DNA from 2 places in the Paenibacillus baimaensis genome. Region 2 is predicted to be linked to the other one. Evidence: predicted binding sites of a transcription regulator. Region 2 holds the regulator's gene; the other holds the start of a gene.

Evidence for each region. The regulator Rex, encoded in region 2, represses fermentation and respiration genes when NADH is low (regulators of the CRP and FNR family bind a similar motif). The targets are predictions, from matches to a motif close to TTGTGAAATATTTCACAA.
Region 1: the regulator Rex is predicted to act here: its motif matches at 2,704-2,721, upstream of adhE (bifunctional acetaldehyde-CoA/alcohol dehydrogenase).

Annotation. Positions count from the first base shown of each region.
Region 1 covers NZ_JAOQIO010000113.1:59,840-64,838, forward strand. The annotation lists gene secF (protein translocase subunit SecF) at 75-2,228, opposite strand; gene adhE (bifunctional acetaldehyde-CoA/alcohol dehydrogenase) at 2,792-4,999, shown strand, end outside.
Region 2 covers NZ_JAOQIO010000095.1:142,839-147,837, forward strand. The annotation lists gene OB236_RS26840 (amidohydrolase) at 1-365, opposite strand, end outside; gene OB236_RS26845 (DUF47 domain-containing protein) at 786-1,406, shown strand; gene OB236_RS26850 (inorganic phosphate transporter) at 1,434-2,432, shown strand; gene OB236_RS26855 (redox-sensing transcriptional repressor Rex) at 2,547-3,173, opposite strand; gene dinG (ATP-dependent DNA helicase DinG) at 3,170-4,999, opposite strand, start outside.

The DNA of each region.
Region 1 (4,999 bases), on a different contig from region 2:
AATGATTCTATTCGCTCTGAATATACACATACCCGAGCATGTCCATATTCATAATCCTAACAATTAGCCTCCTATTAACTCACACTTGAACGCCGTAATGGATCTAATAAACGTGGGTACCGTTTTACAATGACAAGCCACAGCTGTGCAGCAATGAAAATCGAAGAATAAGTTCCACTTATTAAACCAAGAATCAGAGCGAGGGAAAAAGAATGCAGCCCCTCTCCCGCGAACCATTGGAGCGACATGGCGCAAATAAAGACAGTCAAAACCGTATAGATCGAACGACGCATAGTCTGCCACAGGCTTCGATTGACGAGCTCGTCCAAATCTGTAACGGTCCACGACGGAGTTCTTTTTAAATTCGTTCTAATCCGGTCGAAAATAACGATGGTATCGTTAATCGAATAACCGACGATCGTCAGGATGGCCGCAACGAAGGTAGGATCGATTTCAATCCGGAAGAAGGCGAATAGACTGACCGGAATGAGTACGTCATGAAGCAGAGCGACCACACAAGCAATACCAAATGACAATTGAAAGCGAATCGCCATGTAGATAACAACCCCACCCGAAGCTATGAGTAAAGCCAAGCCTGCTTTTTTCACCATTTCTTGTGCAATCACCGGGTCCACCGTAACATCCTGTTTACTAACCTGGTCCCCGTATTTGGCTTTAAGATCGGTTTCCATCGCCTTTAAGCGGTCTGCTGCGACCGGCCGATCAAACGTAGTTGTAGCGTACAGATTGCTGTCGCCGTATTTCGTCACGGGTTTCATTTCCGATTCAGGAGCATTTGTATGAATAATATCAGCTACTGCCTGCACCTCGAAAGGCGTACCAACATAGACATCCAGCCGCGTCCCCGATTTGAAATCCACACCAAGCGTGAGTCCTTTAGCCAGAGTGGTCCCCGTGCCGCAGAGCAGAATAAACAAGGATACATACAAAAACCATTTTTTTACCTTCACAATATCCCAAGAGATTTTAGCTGCTGCTTTTCCGGTATTGTTGCTGCGGATTCCATACCATGTTAAGTGATTGAACCATCCAGTGCTCAGCACGATCCAGAGGATACAACGCGTGCCGAATACGTTCGTAATCATGCTTGCAATAAGGGTCATGATCAAAATCAGGGAAAAACCTTGCACCGAGCTGCTTCCTGCGTTCAGCAAAACAACAGCGGCAATCAGCGTAGTCATATGAGCATCCAGAATCGTTATAAACGAATCCTTCTGTCCCTTGCGAAAAGCCGACAATACACTCTTGCCGTCATGCAATTCTTCTAGTATTCGCTCAGAAGTAATAATGTTGGCATCAACGGCCATGCCCACAGCTAGAATGAAGCCCGCGATACCAGGCAGCGTCAATGCTGCATTCATGAAATCAAGTACAACCAAACATAGATAAATAAATCCGACTAATGATAGGATGGCGACAAAACCCGGCAGCCGATAAACGACCAGCATAAAGACGCATATGAATAAAAAGGCGAGAAAACCGGCAAACAACGTTTGCTGTAAGGCCATTTCACCGAGAGAAGCGTTAACGGATACAACTTGTTTTTCGATCAATTTGGCAGGCAGTGAGCCCGCGTTGATCAGCTCCTTCAGCTCATTGGCAGATTCTGTCGTAAAGTTACCTTCGATGGTCGCAGTTCCGCCAGAAATGGGCTGCAGAATTCGGGGAAAAGAGATAACCTCATCATCCAGGGCGATAAGCAATAGTTGCCCCACATGGGCCTGCGTAGCTCGTACCAGCTTGTCGGGATCCAAAAAAGTCACGGTAATAACCGGCCTGTTGAGATTGTCGTAGTTCAGCTTCGCACCAACGGGCGCCAAATCCCGTCCATCCAAAAGTAATTCGCCCGACGAGCTTTTAAAGGTAAGATTAGCGGGTTTTCCGATTAATTGTCGAAGCTGCTCTTCATTGGCGGCTCCGGCAATTTTCACTCTGATCCGATCTGTACCTTCAATCGTAATTTCCGGCTCGGATACCTTGCTGATGTTGACTCGCTTATCTATCATTTGCTCCATTGCGATTAATAGATCTGCATTCAAGGTTTGCTGCGAATCCAACGGTTCCACCTGATACAAGATTTCAAAGCCGCCTTTTAAATCCGATCCGAGCTTGATATTGCTGACAACCGTAGAGGTAGTCGAAGCAACGAGGGAACCTATGCAAACCAGAAACAGAAATAACCCACACAATCGGGCCCATTTTTTCATATTTAATTCTCCTTTTTTCTAAGTTTAATTTAGAAGAAAAGGAGCACACCTAAATAACGGGATTTATATTTAATGGGGAATAGAAGTAGAAGTCGCTTGAGCATAGCGGCGAATGCATATAAATGAGGCATCAACAATTGGGAGGGAAACAAGGGATATATCATCATAAACAACAGGCAAAAGAATATAAAAATCGACATAGGGGAAGAAACGAGGTTTGAACTTTCTTTGAGTACAGCATCGTAATGTAGAGTGTGATCGATACTTGCAAGCAGTGCTTGTTCGGACTGAACGTTTTGATCCAATGAAATTCCAAAAGGCACGACGCAGCACAGACAAAGCATAATGGCAGTCAGCAACAATTTAGTGAATCTTCCCATGGGCTCACCTCCTTTAACTATCGATACTTACCAAGATTATAGTTATGGTAGTCGAATTATACGGACAAGTCAATCACTGGAAATAGCAAAGTGAAATGTGAAATTATTCACGACTCTGTGATCTTTGTCATAGTTTGGTTTCCAAATCATGTTTAATCTAAAGGTAGAACAACAAGATGGTGGCTGCAGCATGATGAGAAGAGTATAGGAGTGGATGATAACATGACAGCAAAAGAAGCGAAAAAGATTGAACAGCTTTCTGCTCAAGACGAAGTCAACCAGCTGGTGGCCAGAGCCAGGCAAGCACAGCAGCAATTTCTTCAGCTCGATCAAAACCAGGTAGATCAAGTTGTACAGCAAATGGCATTAGCTGGTATCGAAGGGCACATGCAGCTCGCCAAGCTTGCTGTCGAGGAAACAGGCCGCGGTGTCTATGAAGATAAAATTACAAAAAATTTATTTGCTACGGAGTACATCTACCACAGCATTAAAAATATCAAGACAGTTGGCGTGATTGAGGAAAATGCTTATGAGTACTACCAGCTGGTAGCCGAGCCCGTTGGCATTATTGCGGGAGTTACGCCAGTTACCAATCCGACGTCAACAACCATGTTCAAGTCATTAATTGCGACCAAAACCCGGAACCCGATCATCTTTGCCTTCCATCCATCCGCGCAGCAATCGAGTGCAGCGGCTGCAGCGACGTTACTTTCGGCGGCTGTTCAGGCGGGTGCGCCAGAGCATTGTATTCAATGGGTGAAGCATCCATCTGTTGAGGCTACCCAGTTGTTGATGAATCATCCTGATGTGGCACTGGTTCTTGCTACGGGAGGGTCTTCGATGGTGAAAGCTGCCTACAGCACCGGTAAGCCGGCTTTGGGTGTTGGACCCGGTAATGTTCCCTGCTTCATTGAGAAAACAGCGAACTTGCAGCAGGCTGTTCATGATTTGATCCTATCGAAGACGTTTGACAACGGTATGATTTGCGCTTCTGAGCAAGCCGTCATTATTGAGGACACGGTATATGTAGAAACCAGAAAATTGATGGCAGATTCGGGCTGTTACTTTTTGAATCCGGAAGAAATCGAAGCAGTTTCCAAATTGGTGATTAACCCCGAGAAATGTGCGGTTAACGCTGTGATTGTAGGTCAATCTGCTGCCGCAATTGCCGAGATGGCTGGCATTCAGGTGCCTGTGGCAACAAAAATGCTGGTTGCTGAGTTAGCTGGAGTCGGTGAGAAATTTCCGTTATCAGCTGAAAAGCTAAGCCCCGTGCTCGCATGCTACAAAGTGAAGAATGCTGAGCAAGGAATTGACCGGGCTGTGGAAGTTGTCAAATTTGGCGGTATGGGACATTCGTCCGTTATTCATTCTCAGAATGAGGAGGTCATCCAGGCATTCTCCAATAAGCTTCAAACAGGACGTGTTATTGTTAATTCGCCTTCCACTCACGGTGCAATCGGCGATATTTATAATACAAATCTGCCTTCCTTGACACTTGGCTGCGGCTCTTATGGTCATAACTCGACAACCTCCAACGTGAGCGCCGTGAATCTGATCAATGTGAAACGGATTGCTTACCGTACCGTCAATATGCAGTGGTTCAAAATACCCCCGAAGATTTATTTTGAAAAAGGGGCTACGCAATATTTAGAGAAAATGCCTGATATTACAAGAGTGATGATTGTTACGGATCCGATGATGGTGAAGCTGGGTTATGTAGAGCGCGTAGAATATTATTTGCGCAAGCGTCAGCTGCCCGTGTATATCGAGGTGTTCTCGGATGTGGAGCCGGACCCGTCCGTTGACACGGTGGAGCGTGGTCGGGCACAGATGGCCAGCTTCCAGCCGGACTGCATTATTGCTCTGGGTGGTGGATCACCGATGGATGCGGCGAAAGCGATGTGGCTGTTCTACGAATACCCCGATACCAGCTTTGATGCGTTAAAGCAAAAATTTATGGATATCCGTAAACGGGTGTACAAGTATCCGCGTCTGGGGCGCAAAGCCAAATTTGTTGCGATTCCCACAACCTCAGGCACAGGTTCGGAAGTAACATCCTTCGCTGTGATTACAGATAAGGACAAAGGAAATACCAAATACCCGCTTGCCGATTATGAGCTTACACCTGACGTTGCCATTATTGATCCTGATTATGTGTACAGCTTGCCTAAGACAGCGGTGGCCGACACGGGTATGGACGTTTTAACCCACGCGATTGAAGCCTATGTGTCTGTGATGGCTAATGATTACTCCGATGGTTTAGCGATGAAGGCAATCCAATTGGTATTTCAGAATCTTGAAAAGTCATTTGCTACCGGTGATCCTGCAGCGCGCGAGAAGATGCATAATGCCTCAACAATTGCCGGTATGGCCTTTGCGAACGCGTTC
Region 2 (4,999 bases):
ACAAATGTAGTCGTTCCGCCTTTAAGCATTTCCAGAATGGAGAGCAGTGTGCCTGAGCGCACATCGTGAGCTGTAAATTGTCCTTCCATGGGCCACATTTTCTCCTGCAACCACACCTGTAATGCGAGATCGTCACCATAGCCGCGCAGCAATGACATCGCAGCATGGTTATGAGTGTTAACTAAACCCGGCATAAACAGCTTCTTGGACCCATCAATACGCTCGTCATACAGCTCAAGAGGCTGTGGAAGATCTTCTCCTATGTAAGTAATCAAATTATTTTCAATGGTCATATAGCCTTGAATAATTGGTTTTTGCTCATTTAATGTTAGAAATACACCATTCGTTATGATTGTTTTTGTCATTGTCACCCGAATCCTTCCTCGCATTTAGCTTCAACTTTTACTGTACAACTTCAAAGTTTTAAAATCAAGTATTGAAGACCCTCGCAGCCATATAACCGTTTACATAAATGAACTTTCATGAACATATCCTGAATTGGATAAACTATCATTGCATTCCGTTACTGCTATATGGTATTTTTAATTTTGCGTGAATTTTAATCGCCAAAATTCTACATAATGAATCTAAATACTTCGTATATTATTAATTTATTGTTAATATAGAAGTCGGTTCGCTTCGTATCACTCATTTTATGTTCGTAAATTTATTTTTTCTTCATAAAACTCAAGTACATGCTTACGAAGTTAGTTTTGCTTCACAAAACTCTAAGTTCATGCTTACGAAGTCAGTTTTGCTTCACAAAACTCTAAGGAGGCTATTCCATGCTTTTCGCCAAAAAAAATGATGCGGATTTCTTGCAACTGCTCGTGAAATCTTCAGAGAACACGCTTGAGGCCGCCCAAATGTTTCGCACTGCGGTTATGGGAGATCAACCACCCGCTTCATTCTATCCGCAATTAAAGGAATTGGAACACAAAGGTGATCAAATCACGCATCAAATTTACAAAGGTCTTAATAAAGTGTTCATTACTCCCATCGATCGTGAAGATATTATGGAACTCGCATCCAAGCTTGATGATGTTATAGATGGTATTGAAGCCTCCATAGCGCGTTTTGACTATTTGAATATTAATATAAGTGATAATTATATGAAGGAATTTTCAGCCGTAATCGTTTCCAGCTGCCAGCATATTCTCGATTCGTTCAAATTACTGTCCAAGAAAAAATATTTACAAATCAGTGAGCACACCGTACAAATCAACTCACTTGAAAATGATGCGGACCGTTTAATGCGTGAAGGCATTCGAGAAATCTTTATGAACCCCAAAGATCCCTACCATGATTTCAAGCTAAAAGAAATCTATGAGCGTCTTGAAGAAACAACCGATGCCTGTGAGGATGTAGCCAACATTCTGGATAGCGTCATTATGCGTTATTCGTAAGCTGTGTGAAATCGCTAGGAGGAAATTATGTTAACTACATTAATAATCATTGTTGCTTTGGCGCTCATCTTTGATTTTATCAACGGGTTTCACGATACAGCCAATGCGATTGCTACATCTATCTCTACCAGGGCTCTGACACCCAAATTCGCAATCATCTTTGCATCCGTTTTAAATTTTATAGGTGCGATATATTCCTCCGAGGTTGCCAAAACAGTAGGAGGCAAGGTGGCTAATCCGGCAACCATTCCACATGGCGTCGAAATTTTGATCGCTGCACTGCTAACAGCTATTATATGGAACCTCATTACTTGGTACTACGGGATTCCTTCCTCATCATCGCACACCTTAATCGGAGCTTTGGCAGGCAGCGTGATATCCGGTGCGGGCTTTGCAGCTTTAAACTGGAGTGGCTTCAAAGAAATTGTCATTATCCTGGTCCTTTCGCCAATCATCGCCTTCGCTACAGGCTTTCTGATCATGTGGATCATTCGAAAGCTTATCATTGTAAATGGCAATCAATCGCGATCCAAGATGAATCGGATGTTCCGTTTTTTTCAAATCTTTTCTGCTGGTCTTCTCTCATTGTCCCATGGTGGCAACGACGCACAAAAAGCAATGGGAATTATGGTGTTTGGACTTGTTACTCTTGGCTACCAGACTGATCTGGATGTACCCTTATGGGTCAAAATTTCTGCTGCAACCGCGATGGGCTTAGGTACTTCCATTGGTGGCTACAGAATCATCAAAACGATGGGCAGCCGTCTGCTGAAGATTGAACCGATCAATGGCTTCGCATCCGATTTGAATTCATCGATCATCATTCAAACCTCAACTGCCATTGGCATGCCGTTATCGACCACACATGTTATCTCTTCCTCCATCATAGGAACAGGTACGGTCATGAGATTTCATGATGTTAAATGGGCTACTGTTAGTAAGATGGTTATGACCTGGATTATTACCATTCCGATCTCGATGATACTTTCATTTCTTATCTACAAAATCATTGCTTTATTTGTATAAATCCTCTAACTGCTTAAACATCACAAAAAGACCGTTCAAAAGCTTAAAGCTTTTGAACGGTCTTTTTGTGTGTTTTCATTTTCATACAGGAGCTAAAACTCTTGTCTATGACCCTTACTCTTCATCCAGATAATAAGCAAGGCTTTGCAGCTCCGTAGTGAAATCGGCATGATGAACTCGAATCTCATTAGGCACCTTAATAATGATCGGAGCAAAATTAAGAATGGCTTCTACGCCGCCATCCACAAATTGATTAGCTACATTTTGTGCTTCAAAGGCAGGAACGGTAATGATCCCGATCCTCACCTGCAGACTTCTGATGGTTTCCTTCAGTTCTCCCATAGGTTTAACCTTGAGATTGTTAATGGATTCACCAATCTTCGATTCATGGGCATCAAATATAGCAACAATTTTCATATTATCCCTCAGGTAGGCGTTATAATTGCACAGCGCCCTGCCCAAGTTACCCGCTCCAACCAATGCGACTGGAATGACTTTATCCAACTTCAGAATTTGGCGAATTTTTTCTATCAGATAATCTACATCATAGCCGATTCCTTTTTTTCCAAATTCACCAAAGTAAGCGAGATCCTTACGGATTTGAGCAGGATTCAGATCAAGCTTCTGACCCAAATCCTGTGAAGAAACGGTGTGCACACTTTTTTTACTGAGTTCATTCAAATAGCGTAAATACACAGGGAGTCTTCGAACAACTGCTTCCGATATTTTGATCGTTTTCATACTTCGCTTTCTCCCATCCATTGCTTAATTCTACCCACTAGCTGATTCGTAGGCATATGTTCGATTTTGGGTCCGGGTAGCGAATACAAAAAGTATTTTCCGTAGGTCGAATCAATAACACGCGTATCGTAAATAATGACAATACCTTTATCCTTGGCCGTACGAACGAGACGTCCAAAGCCTTGCTTGAAACGAATGACTGCTTGTGGAACCGATAATTTCATAAAAGGATTCAAATTCAGTTTCTTCAGATTCTCCATCTTTGCTTCAACCAAAGGATGGTTCGGTGGTTGAAAAGGCAAACGAACAATGGCCAGACAAGTTAATGCATCACCGGGAATATCCACACCTTCCCAGAAGCTGCTCGTTCCGAGCAATACACTGGAAGGACTATTCTGGAACAGCCGCGTCAGCTTACTGCGGTTGCTGCTATCTACACCTTGGCCTAATACACCTATACCGAATGGACTCAGTTTCTCTTTTAAAGCCGCGTGGGTTAGCTTCAGCATCCGGTTGGATGTAAATAACACCAGCATACGTCCCTTCGTTTCCAGGGCTACCTCCGCCAGGGATTGAGACAAATTGTCCAGAAAATGCTTATCACCAGAGTTGCTGCGTATGCTGGGAAAATCTCTTGGTATCGCAACCAGCGCTTGCTGACGATAATTGAATGGCGATTGCAATTGGACCGTTTTCAGTTTGGCCTCGGGTTCATTGGTATTCAAGCCTAACTGTTCACATGTATAGTCAAAGGACTTGCCAACTGATAGTGTCGCCGAGGTCATAATCACACTATCCTTAGCTTCGAAGAAATGCTCCTGAAGCATCGGACTGACATCTACAGGTACACTAATAAGCTGAATGGACTTACTCTTGCTTGTTCCCGCTTCAAGCCAGTATACATAGTTATCGTCGGTCAAAGCCATAAAAAAATGAAGATTGTCCCTCAGCCTATACAGTTCCTTCACCGAACCGCTAATATCGGTCACCAAACCCTGTACATCCAGCACTTCCTGCTGGTCCTTTACTTCGTTAAGCACTTTATCCAGCTTTTTCAAAATTTCAGTCAGCTTTAAATACATGTTCTCTTCCAGCACCAGAAGCTTATCCCAGCTTGGTGGTTTGTCATCCTTTTTAAGCCGGTAAACCAATTGTCCGCCTTCAGTTTGCTGGGAAGGGTCAGAACGGGTTGATACCAATTGAAAGAGCAAATCTGTCAATTCATCCCATTCCTCTTTAATCTGCAGCAGAACAGGAAGCATCGCATCCAGAATCTGACTCCACGCAAGCCCCTTTTCGCCGTCTGCCCTGCTCAGCCTTGAGCTTAATATGGGAAGTTGTCCATTACGACTATCCTTGTAAAGCCACCACAGAGTACCGACAAAAGCACCGTATACGACTTCGATACCCAGATGCTTGCTGGCCACCTCTTCAAAATGATGCGCTTCATCAATGACCAAATGCTTGTAGCTTGGAAGCAGCCGACTTTCTGCCTTCGTATCTGTAAATAGCATCGAATGATTCGTAATAACCAGGTCTGCATTGCTAGCATTGTTGCGAGCCCGGTGGTAAAAGCATTTTTTAAACCACGGGCAGGCACGATTCAGGCAGGAATCCGAGTCGCTCGCAACCGAATGCCAGAACTGCGCACCTTTGCCGCTAAAATGCAGCTCTTCATCGTCGCCATGTTCGGTTTCACTTAGCCACACCAGCATTTGTCCCGCCGTCAGCCGATCTTCCTTGCCATGCTCAAAATCCTGCTGACCCATCTTGGTCTCAAATTTGCGCAAGCATAAATAATGGCTTCTTCCTTTGAATACGGCAGC